3 linked regions of the Haloglycomyces albus DSM 45210 genome follow. The protein of the gene in region 2 interacts with the protein of the main gene of each other region in a pairwise test. Links are inferred from orthologs where the notes say so. Each region holds a gene or a part of one and is shown on either strand. Other genes may lie near its edges.

What was found.
Region 1: the proteins of rplL (region 2) and obgE interact in binary tests that used the Escherichia coli proteins (3 or more experiments, as listed by UniProt). The link is inferred for Haloglycomyces albus DSM 45210 from one-to-one orthologs.
Region 3: the proteins of rplL (region 2) and dnaE interact in binary tests that used the Escherichia coli proteins (3 or more experiments, as listed by UniProt). The link is inferred for Haloglycomyces albus DSM 45210 from one-to-one orthologs.

The regions. Positions count from the first base shown.
Region 1 is NZ_AZUQ01000001.1:428,044-431,037, forward strand. The notes cover bases 117-2,957. They hold obgE (GTPase ObgE), read right to left. Parts: upstream 2,350-2,957; coding sequence 883-2,349; downstream 117-882. Other genes in these bases: HALAL_RS0102160 (MFS transporter), read right to left, coding at 117-680; HALAL_RS0102175 (dsRBD fold-containing protein), read left to right, coding at 2,730-2,957. In the rest of the region: more of HALAL_RS0102160, read right to left, coding at 1-116; more of HALAL_RS0102175, read left to right, coding at 2,958-2,993. UniProt on the Escherichia coli protein: An essential GTPase which binds GTP, GDP and possibly (p)ppGpp with moderate affinity, with high nucleotide exchange rates and a fairly low GTP hydrolysis rate.
Region 2 is NZ_AZUQ01000001.1:2,039,129-2,042,108, forward strand. Bases 111-2,937 are described here. They hold rplL (50S ribosomal protein L7/L12), read left to right. Parts: upstream 111-1,244; coding sequence 1,245-1,631; downstream 1,632-2,937. Other genes in these bases: rplA (50S ribosomal protein L1), read left to right, coding at 111-282; rplJ (50S ribosomal protein L10), read left to right, coding at 684-1,220. In the rest of the region: more of rplA, read left to right, coding at 1-110. UniProt on the Escherichia coli protein: The binding site for several of the GTPase factors involved in protein synthesis (IF-2, EF-Tu, EF-G and RF3). Is thus essential for accurate translation.
Region 3 is NZ_AZUQ01000001.1:1,382,391-1,386,630, forward strand. Bases 9-4,095 are described here. They hold dnaE (DNA polymerase III subunit alpha), read right to left. Parts: upstream 3,743-4,095; coding sequence 209-3,742; downstream 9-208. Outside these bases: HALAL_RS0106505 (DUF4192 domain-containing protein), read left to right, coding at 4,114-4,240. UniProt on the Escherichia coli protein: DNA polymerase III is a complex, multichain enzyme responsible for most of the replicative synthesis in bacteria. This DNA polymerase also exhibits 3' to 5' exonuclease activity. The alpha chain is the DNA polymerase catalytic subunit.

The sequences.
Region 1 (2,994 bases), 1.6 Mb from region 2 along the record:
CCAACGATGGTCAGAATCATTCCGACCACGTCGGTGCGCAGCTTGGGGCCCTTCGATTCGGGAGCCATGATCACGATGAGAGCCATGGCCACGATCACAATGGGTACGTTAATGAGGAAGATCGATCCCCACCAGAACCGCTCCAGCAGGACCCCGGCCAACATGGGCCCGAGTGCGCCACCGGCCCCTACGGCCGCAGTCCAAATCCCGAGAGCCTTGGGGAATTCCTTGTTCGAAAACACCGAGCGCAGCAGAGAAAGCGTCGACGGCATCATGGCCGCCGCCCCGACACCTTGAAGCGCGCGATACCAGATCAACTGTGTTGGGTTAAGGGCATAGGCCGATAGCAGGGAAGCGATACCGAACACAAGCAAGCCGATAAGCAATAGTCTCTTTCGCCCGAACTTGTCACCGATAATCCCAAAGGCGAATAGAAGACCGGCAAAAACGAGCGTATAGGAGTTGATCATCCACGCCAATTCGCTCTGGGAGGCTCCGATCCCGTCATTGGGATCGGCCAGAGTCTTCATGGCCACGTTCAGAACGGTGTTGTCCAAAACCACGATGATGAGGCTGAGAACGAGTACAGCCAGAATCCACCACCGATAGGGGTGTCCTTTGTCTGCTTCGATGTCGGAGGCGTCCGATACGGTTTCCGACGTTGATTCGCGTGTTGACATGTTTTTCACAATACCACTTCCAATACGAAACCGTATCGTATAGTAACTAACGTCACGGACGTTCAACTTCCTCATAATCAGCGATGTTTGCTTGGGGCACAGAACAATACGAAATCGAACGCAGTCCGTTCTCAGGTGCCCTGGATACAGAAAGGGCCCCGCTGGAAGCTCCAAGCGGGACCCATGTCATCTGTATCGCACCTTATCGGTTGCGTCGTGATTTGCCACGTGCCTCTTTCTCGGCACGAACTCGTTCCAACCGTTCGGCACGACGTGCGTCGTGCTCGGCGCGACGCTCTTCAGCAGACTTCCTGTCGGTCCGTTCGAACCTGATGTCCTTTCCGCGCGGGCTGACGGTCGCCAATAGTTCGGGATCGGTGGGCTCCCACTCAAATTCGTGTTCTCCGATTTTGACGATCGAACCCGGCACCGCTCCGGCCTTCACCAATTCGTCCTCGACACCGAGATTGGCCAAGCGGTCGCCCAGATAACCAATGGCTTCCTCGTTCTGGAAGTTCGTCGTCTGAATCCAACGTTCCGGTTTCTTACCCACAACCTCAAACTCGACATCCCCCTCAAACGCCGGCGTGCGGCTGTAAACCTGGAAGGCATCGCTTTCGACACCCTTCGGTTTGATGACGACTCGGGGTGCCTCCGGTTCGGGCTGCTTCGCCCGGTAGGTCTCCACGGCTTCGGCGAAGGCAAAGGACAGCTGGCGAAGACCCGTTCGCGTCACCGCGCTGACTTCATAGATGGGCCACCCGTGTTCTTCCAATCGGGGCCGCACCATCTCCGCCAAATCCTGGCCGTCGGGAACGTCGATCTTATTCAAGACAATAATGCGAGGCTTATCGTGCAGACCGCCGTATTCTTCAAGTTCGGATTCAATGACGGCGATGTCGTCAATCGGATTTCGATCGCTCTCCAAATTGGCGGTGTCGACGACGTGAGCCAGAACCGCACACCGTTCGATATGGCGCAGGAACTCCAATCCCAGCCCTTTACCACCGGCTGCCCCCGGGATGAGACCCGGCACGTCGGCGACGGTGTACGTCGTATCACCGGCGGCGACAACGCCCAAGTTCGGAGTCAGGGTGGTGAATGGATAGTCCGCGATCTTGGGCCGGGCCGCAGACATATTGGCAATCAACGACGACTTTCCGGCTGAGGGATACCCGATCAGACCAACATCGGCAACGCTCTTCAGCTCCAGCACCACGCTAAAGCTCGGTCCCGGCTCACCCAATTCGGCGAAACCGGGGGCACGCCGTCGGCGGCTGATCAGGGAAGCATTCCCCCGACCACCACGCCCGCCTCGGGCGATGGTCACTTCCGTTCCATTTCCAGTCAAATCAGCAATTTCTTCCCCGTCCGCGAAGAGGACCGTGCCGTTGGGCACAGGGACGCGCAGAGTTTCACCGCGAGCGCCGTCGCGATTGTCGCCACGTCCATGGGAACCGTTGCCGGCTTTCAGTTGTTTTTTAAAGTGCAAGTCGAGGAGGGTGTGCGCGTTCGGGTCGACGTAAAAGATCACATCGCCGCCGTGTCCGCCGTCCCCACCGTCGGGTCCGCCCAACGGTCGGAACTTCTCTCGGTGGATTGAGACGCAACCATTACCGCCTGAACCGGCACTGACCTCGAGTTTCACCCGGTCGATAAAATTAGCCACGGCTCAAGCTTAACCGCTTGGACCCCCCTCGCAATCGGTCGCCGCGACTCGTGCTAAAGTTTTATCTCGTTGCGGGAAATTCACCGGGAACGGGAGATAACCGTGTAAGCGCCGTTAGCTCAAGTGGCAGAGCAATTGACTCTTAATCAATGGGTTCGGGGTTCGAGTCCCTGACGGCGCACAATTCACAGTGAAAGGCTGGAATCTCAAGCGAGATTCCAGCCTTTTTCGTTTGTTCGAGTGATCATTGTCGAATTCCGGCGGAGCCGGGTGGTTCCCGAGTTTCCACGGTCGACTGTCTTGTACCGCTGCCGTGGGCGCCCTTTATGCGGGATAATGAGTATTACTCGAAAAGGGGGTGAAATACAATGAGCCCGGCGATGCTCACCACACATTGGGACATCCAGGTCGACTTGGAAGAGGACCAAGACTACTGCGTTGCCACCGCTCGATTGACGCGCCGTGACGGCAGCACGCATAGCTGCGTAGGCCGCGCTAGGCGCAACCCCACGGATCGCCCCATGGCGCAGATCGGGGAAGAGTTGGCGAGCGCTCGGGCGCTGGCGGAGTTGAGTCGTGTTCTGCTGAGTGACGCGTCAAAGGACGTCGAGTTTAACGTCAGACGGGGAGACCCCGAACGCTAAG
Region 2 (2,980 bases):
GGTCTGATGCCGAACCCGAAGACCGGCACCGTCACGCCCGACGTGGCCAAAGCGGTCAAAGAGATCAAGGCGGGAAAGATCACCTTCCGGGTGGACAAGCACGCCAACCTGCACTTCATCATCGGGAAGACCTCGTTCCCCAATGAACAGCTGCTGGAGAACTACCAGGCCGCGCTCGACGAAGTGCTGCGTTTGAAGCCTTCCAGCTCGAAGGGTGTCTACCTGAAGCGGGCAGCCGTCACCACGACGATGGGACCCGGAATTCAGATGACGACCAAGTAGCCACCGCTGTGGCGCCGGCGTCGTCGCCTCCCGGTCTTTAACGCCGGGGTGGTCGGACCTAAGTGTGATATGGCCCAGGACAGCTTGCCTGTCCTGGGCCGTTTTCGTTTCGGCTGGTATCATTAAACTGTTTTCCACAACCCAAAGACCGTCGGTCGCTCGGGTGCACACCCGTAAAGCTGTAAAGAGTCGATTGACTCGGCCAACGTAGGGCGACAGAAATTTAGCTTCCATTGTCACCATGATGATCTTTGAGGGACGGATTCCGTCCATTTCATCGCAGCTAGATTCATGACGCCCGCGAGGCGTCATTTTTTGTGTCGCCTCCTGAAATCCCTGAGGATTTTTGCCGGTTGAGGATTGCATTTGCCATCTCCAATAGGCCGAAGAAAGGAGGGAAAATGGCTGAGAGGGAATACCCCGCAGACAAGCAGGCCGCTATCGCCGAGCTGACCGAGGGCTTCAACAACGCCAATGCCGCAGTGCTCACCGAGTACCGCGGACTGTCCGTTGCCCAGCTCCAAGAGCTTCGGCGTTCCCTGGGCGAGGGTGCCAGCTACCGTGTAGCTAAAAACACCCTGGCCAAGCGCGCTGCCAATGCCGCTGGTGTGACCGATTTGGACGACCTGTTCGTCGGTCCGACCGCCATCACCTTCATCGAGGGTGACCCGGTAGAGGCTGCCAAGGGACTGCGCGAATTCGCCAAGTCCAATGAAGCCCTTGTCATCAAAGGCGGAGTCATGGACGGAGACGTCCTGACCGTCGATCAAATCACGAAGCTGGCCGATCTGGAAAGCCGCGAGGTTTTGCTGTCCAAGATGGCTGGCGCGCTCAAGGGTGGAATGCAGAAGGCCGCTGGTCTCTTTGCCGCTCCCGCTTCGCAAGTGGCCCGCCTCGGTGGCGCTCTTCGCGACAAAAAAGAAGCTGCCGGCGAGTAATCGCCGAACTGGAAAGGAAACATCATGGCTAAACTATCGACTGAAGAACTGCTTGAGCAATTCGAGGGCATGACCCTGCTGGAACTGTCCGAATTCGTCAAGGCCTTCGAAGACAAATTCGACGTCTCGGCCGCCGCTCCCGTGGCTGCCGTCGCTGCCGGTGCTCCCGCCGGCGGTGGCGAAGAAGCCGCTGCTGAGAAGACCGAGTTCGATGTTGTTCTCGAGTCCGCCGGCGACTCCAAGATCAAGGTCATCAAGGAAGTCCGTGGACTCACCGGCCTGGGCCTCAAAGAGGCCAAGGAACTGGTTGAGGGTGCGCCCAAGGCCGTTCTGGAAGCCGCCAACAAGGAAGACGCTGACAAGGCCAAGGAGGCCCTCGAGGGCGCCGGTGCCGAGGTTGCTCTGAAGTAATCTCTTACGAGCGTCATTTCGACACGAGCATGCTTCGGTTAATCTGAGGATGTTCGCATCGGAATGCGACTCCGGGGACTCTCCCGGTCCCAGTGTCTGAAGAGTGGAGGGGTGAGCGCCTAACGGCGTCTCATCCCTCCACTCTTATTTGTAGGAAGTTGTGGAGGCAACTGGGAAACCGAAGGCGACGGTCGGCTAAGTCGGGACGGTAACGGTGGCGGGAGAGCCCCACAAGCGCCGGTGTGGCCTTACATCGGGTGCGGGATCAAGCCTCCGCGCAAATGCGACGGTCTGCGGGCAAGGCACGTCGATTTCGTCCCGCGTGGGGTAGTGTCCAAAAGGGATAAATGCTGTGTGTATGGTGGTTTGTAGTGAGGCGCAAGTGGTCTCATGATTGTCGACCTGCGCCGCCCGAACACCGATGTGAGGGTGTCGATGAGCATTCGGGAATGCCTCTGACGAGCGCCGTGTCCCGAGTAAGGCGATACGGTGGTTGTCGCCGTCGGTCGGAATCCACGATTGACTTGACGTGCGCCGACCTCATGCGTCACACTAGGGCGCGAACCTGCTTGGTCACAATGCGGAAGCCAAAGTGGGGAGGTCGTGACGAACGATCATACCTTTGGGTTAAACTTCTGCTAAACGGATCGCGACCGTGGTTTTGCTGGCATGGTTGATGGTCTAAAGCGCAAATACATTCGCCCGCGGGCGAATGACACAACCGCCCCCTGCGGTTGACGAACGGCGGTCGGGATTCGACACGAATCGTGACGCATGGAAACCAACGAGCCGTACGAGAGGCTCTTGAAGGAGGAATATCGGCGTCAACGGCGATGCACGACACGTTACACGCCTCACTCGCGTCCGGATTTGACGCACTTGATATTCTCCTATACACTATTAATTTGCGCTGCCCTGTTCACGTCCGTAATGTGCTCAGGGACATAGACCAGAGCTTCCAGGTGGAGATCTCATCGACGAGACGACAACTGCGTCGGCGCGCTTTCGACGACCGTGGTGGTCGATGGTAATCAAAGACGTGGTTGTTCTCGGATCATGAGGTGTCTGACTGGAGGATTGAGAGATCAGCACCCAGTAGTCAGCAACCTAAAGTCGATGTTCGACATGACTTGTCTGTGACTTTTCGGATGCCGTTTTCGCTGGTTAGTCTCTGTGTCCAAGACGTAACTTGCAGTGCATCGGCCGTCATTCGCATCTGTCCTCGGAAGGACGTATCTTGGCAGCTTCCCGCACTGGCAAGACCAGCTCTAGGAGTAAGCACGCACCTCGCCGTACCTCGTTCGGCAGGATCGATGAAATCCTGGAAGTACCAGACCTTCTGGCGCTTC
Region 3 (4,240 bases), 660 kb from region 2 along the record:
CGATCTGCCTGCCGTGCAACGGCATTTTGCCGCTCGTACGCGCGTGGTCCTACTCGCGCCGTATGAGAAGCTGTTGGACTCCGGTGAACCGATTCGCTATGAGGGACTGTCGAAGGCGACGTCGAACGCCTGGTTGCGGATCGGGGCGTCGGTCGCCGAGGGGCTGTAGAAACCGGTGGGGCGCGGTTCCCCACGCCCCACCGAGTCGTCAGCGTACGGTCACGCCGGCGATCGACCGCAGTTGAGTGGTGAGGTCGTTGCTGGGGTTGATGCGCCATTGGCTGCCCAGTTCCAGCATGGGGCCGTGCTCCTCGGCCTGTACCTGGACGTAGACCGGCACGTCTCCCTTGGAGTGGCGGAAGGCGTTCCGTAGATCGTAGATCAGTTCCTCATTGACCGAATCGGCCTCGACGCTGAGCCGTAGCGGCGCGTCGGAGGTTTCCGGGCCTCCCGAGGTGTCGAGAACGGCGAGGTCGAAGGCGATCAGCTGTGCCGTGCCGTCGCGCCGGTCGACCTTCCCCTTGACCGCGCAGATGACGTCGTCGGCAAGGGAGTCGGCCACGATCTCGTAGGTGTTGGGGAAGAAACGGACCTCGATGGAGCCGTCCAGATCTTCGATGGTCGCCGAAGCCCACAGCTTCCCCTGCTTGGTGACCCGCTTGGCGACGTTCTGCAGGATGCCCGCGACGGATACGGTCGTTCCGTCCTTGACGCCGTCGCCGTGCAGGGCCGCGACGGGCTTGTCGCTGCTGCGGGCCAGGAGCTTTTCAAAGCCGTTGAGCGGGTGGTCGGAGACGTAGAGTCCCAGCATCTCCCGTTCGAAGGTCAGTTTGTCCTCGCGCGGCCATTCCTCTTCGGACACGCTGAGGTCCACGCCCATGGTTTCGGGCGACTCCATCATTCCGCCGAACAGGTCGAACTGCCCTTTGGCCTCTTCTTTCTTAATGGACACCACGGCGTCGATGGCTTTTTCGTGCACCTCGGCCAGACCTCGGCGGCTGTATCCGAGCGAGTCGAAGGCACCGGCCTTGACGAGGGACTCCACGCTGCGCTTATTACACACGTTGGCGGGAACCTTGTTGAGGAAGTCCTGAAAGTCGGTGTATTCCCCCTTCTCTTCCCGCGCTTGAATAATGCCGCTGACAACGTGCCCGCCGACATTGCGCACCGCTTCCATCCCGTAGCGAATGTCGCCGCCGACGGCGTGGAACATGTGGCGGGAGTCGTTGACGTCCGGCGGCATGACCGTGATGCCCATCTTGCGGCATTCGGAGAGGTAGACGGCGGTCTTGTCCTTCGAATCGCCGACTGACGACAACAGTGCGGCCATGTATTCGGCGGGGAAGTTGGCCTTCAGGTAGGCCGTCCAGTACGCGACCAAACCGTATCCGGCGGCGTGCGATTTGTTGAACGCGTAACCGGCGAAGGGAAGCATGATGTCCCAGAGGGTTTTGATGGACTCCTTGCTGAAACCGTTGGAGGCCATGCCCGATTCGAAATCGGTGTACATTTTCTCCAGGACGTCGATTTTCTTCTTCCCCATCGCTTTACGCAGAACATCGGCTTGACCCATCGAGAATCCCGCCAGTTTCTGCGCGATTTTCATGATCTGCTCTTGGTAGACGATGAGACCGTGCGTTTCGGCCAGGATCTCTTCCAACGCGTCGGCCAACTCCGGGTGGATCGGGGTGACTTCCTGCCGTCCGTTCTTACGGTCGGCGTAGTTGTTGTGCGAGTTGGCCTCCATGGGACCGGGCCGGTAGAGCGCCAGAACGGCGATGATGTCGGCGAAGCTGTCGGGCTTCATACGTTTCAGCAATTCCCGCATGCCGCCACCGTCGAGCTGGAACACACCGAGCGTGTCACCTCGGGCGAGCAGTTCATAGGAGGCCGGGTCGTCCACCGTCAACGTATCGAGGTCGATGTCCACCCCACGGTTGAGTTTGATGGCTTCGATGGCGTCGCCGATGACCGTCAGGTTGCGTAGACCGAGGAAGTCCATCTTCAACAGTCCGATGTCCTCACAGCTGGGGTAGTCCCAGCCGGTGATGATCGAACCGTCCGGACGTGCCCACATCGGGACGCATTCGGTGAGCGGTTGCGAGGACAGAATAACGGCACAGGCGTGCACCCCCGCGTTGCGGATGAGGCCCTCCAGACCTTGCGCGGTTTCGAAGATCTGCTTGACCTCATTGTCGTTTTCAATGAGTCCGCGCACTTCGGCGGCTTCCTTGTACCGTTCGTGCTTGGGGTCGGTGATGCCTTGAAGGGGAATGTCCTTGGCGGCGACGGGAGGCGGCAGTGCCTTGGAAATGCGGTCGGCGAGCGCGAAACCGGCCTGCCCGTGGTGGACGCGGGCGGCGTCCTTCAAAGCGGCCTTGGTTTTAATCGTGCCGAAGGTGATCACCTGGGCGACGAAGTCCTGTCCGTACTTCTCGGTGGCGTAGGTGATCATCTCTCCTCGGCGACGATCATCGAAGTCGATATCGATATCGGGCATGGAGACACGTTCGGGGTTGAGGAAACGCTCGAACAGCAGGCCGTACTCAAGTGGGTCGATATTGGTGATCTTGAGGGCGTAGGCGACGAGCGAACCGGCGGCGGAACCGCGACCGGGACCGACGTAGATGCCTTCCCGGCGGGCGTAGTTGATGAGGTCGGCGACGACGAGGAAGTACGAGGGGTAGCCGGTTTTGATGATGACGTCCAGCTCGAACTGGGCACGGGACTTGTACTCCTCGGGAATCGTGCCGTCGGGGAATCGTTCGGCCAGTCCCTGGAAGACCTCGCGGGTCAGCCAGCTGCCTTGGTCGTAGCCGCTGGGGACTTCGATGCGCGGCATCCGGTCGGCTTCGTTGAAGACCTCGTCGTAGTCTTCGATCATTTCGGCCACCAGCAGCGTATTGGCACAGCCCTCCTGCCAGGCCTCATCGGAGCGCAGCTGATACATCTGCTCGGCGGAGCGGAGGAAGTAGCCGTCTCCTTCGAACTGGAAACGTTTGGGGTCGTCCAGGGTCGATCCCGATTGCACGCACAGCAGCGCCGCGTGTTCGTGCTGCTGGTCGTCGGTGACGTAGTGGGAATCGTTGGTGACCAGCGGCCGCAGGTTCATCTTGCGCGCCATTTCGTACAGCTCGTCGGCGACGCGGCGTTCCACGGAGTTGCCGTGCTCCATGAGTTCGAGGAAGTAGTTCTCGGGGCCGAAGATGTCGCGGAAGTCGCTGGCCGCCTGGTAGGCCTCGTCGATCTGACCCAGTCGGAGGCGGGTCTGCACCTCACCACCCGGGCAACCGGTGGTGGCGATGATGCCCTCGGCGTTGGGGGCGATGAGTTCGCGGTCCATGCGCGGCTTGTAGTAGGTGCCTTCGAAGCTGGCGTACGAGGAGAGTTTGAAGAGGTTACGCAGCCCGGTGGTGTTCTTGGCGAGCATGGTGGCGTGGGTGTAGGAACCGTTTCCCGAGAGGTCGTCGCGAATTTGGGACGGATCGCCCCAGCGGACGGGCTTTTTGTGGAAGCGGTCGTGGGGCGCGAGGTAGGCCTCGATTCCCAGGATCGGTTTGATGCCGGCCTTTTTGGCCTCGTGGTAGAAGGAGTAGGCCCCGTACATGTTGCCGTGGTCGGTCATGGCGAGGGCGGGTTGGCCGAGGCGTTGTGCCTCTTCGAATAGCGGGCCGAGTTTGGCGGCTCCGTCGAGCATGGAGTATTCGGTGTGGACGTGCAGATGGGCGAATTGCTTCGACATGCGTAGTTTCCTCAACCTGGCCAGGCGTGTTGCGTGCGATTCGAGTGATCGTTCCTCGTTCAACGCCATTCGACGTTCGCGGTTCACGGCGTTGAGTCGCGCGGAGCGTCGCGATGACGATTCGAATGGGCCCTTCAGTCTAGGCCAATGCAGCGACGCGACCAAGTACGCCCGGAGTGTCAGTGAGGTGGTCGGGACGTGCGAAAAGGGGATGTTTCCACGCTCTGTCCCGCAGGATTGCGCCGCGACGAAGAGGGAGAAAAATCGCTCACATATCGCCGGAAAGGGCTAACGTTGAGAGTTATCCACAGGTTTATCCACAGGTGGTCGGATTACTGGACACGTCCTGACGGCGGGAAGAGACTGATGTCATGACTACCGCAGCCAATTCCACGAACGTTCACATCGACAGCGCCGCCGACTTGGCCGGGCTTATCCCTTACCTGCTCGGATACGAACCCGAGTCCGATTCGGTCGTATTGGTCGGACTGCGGCACA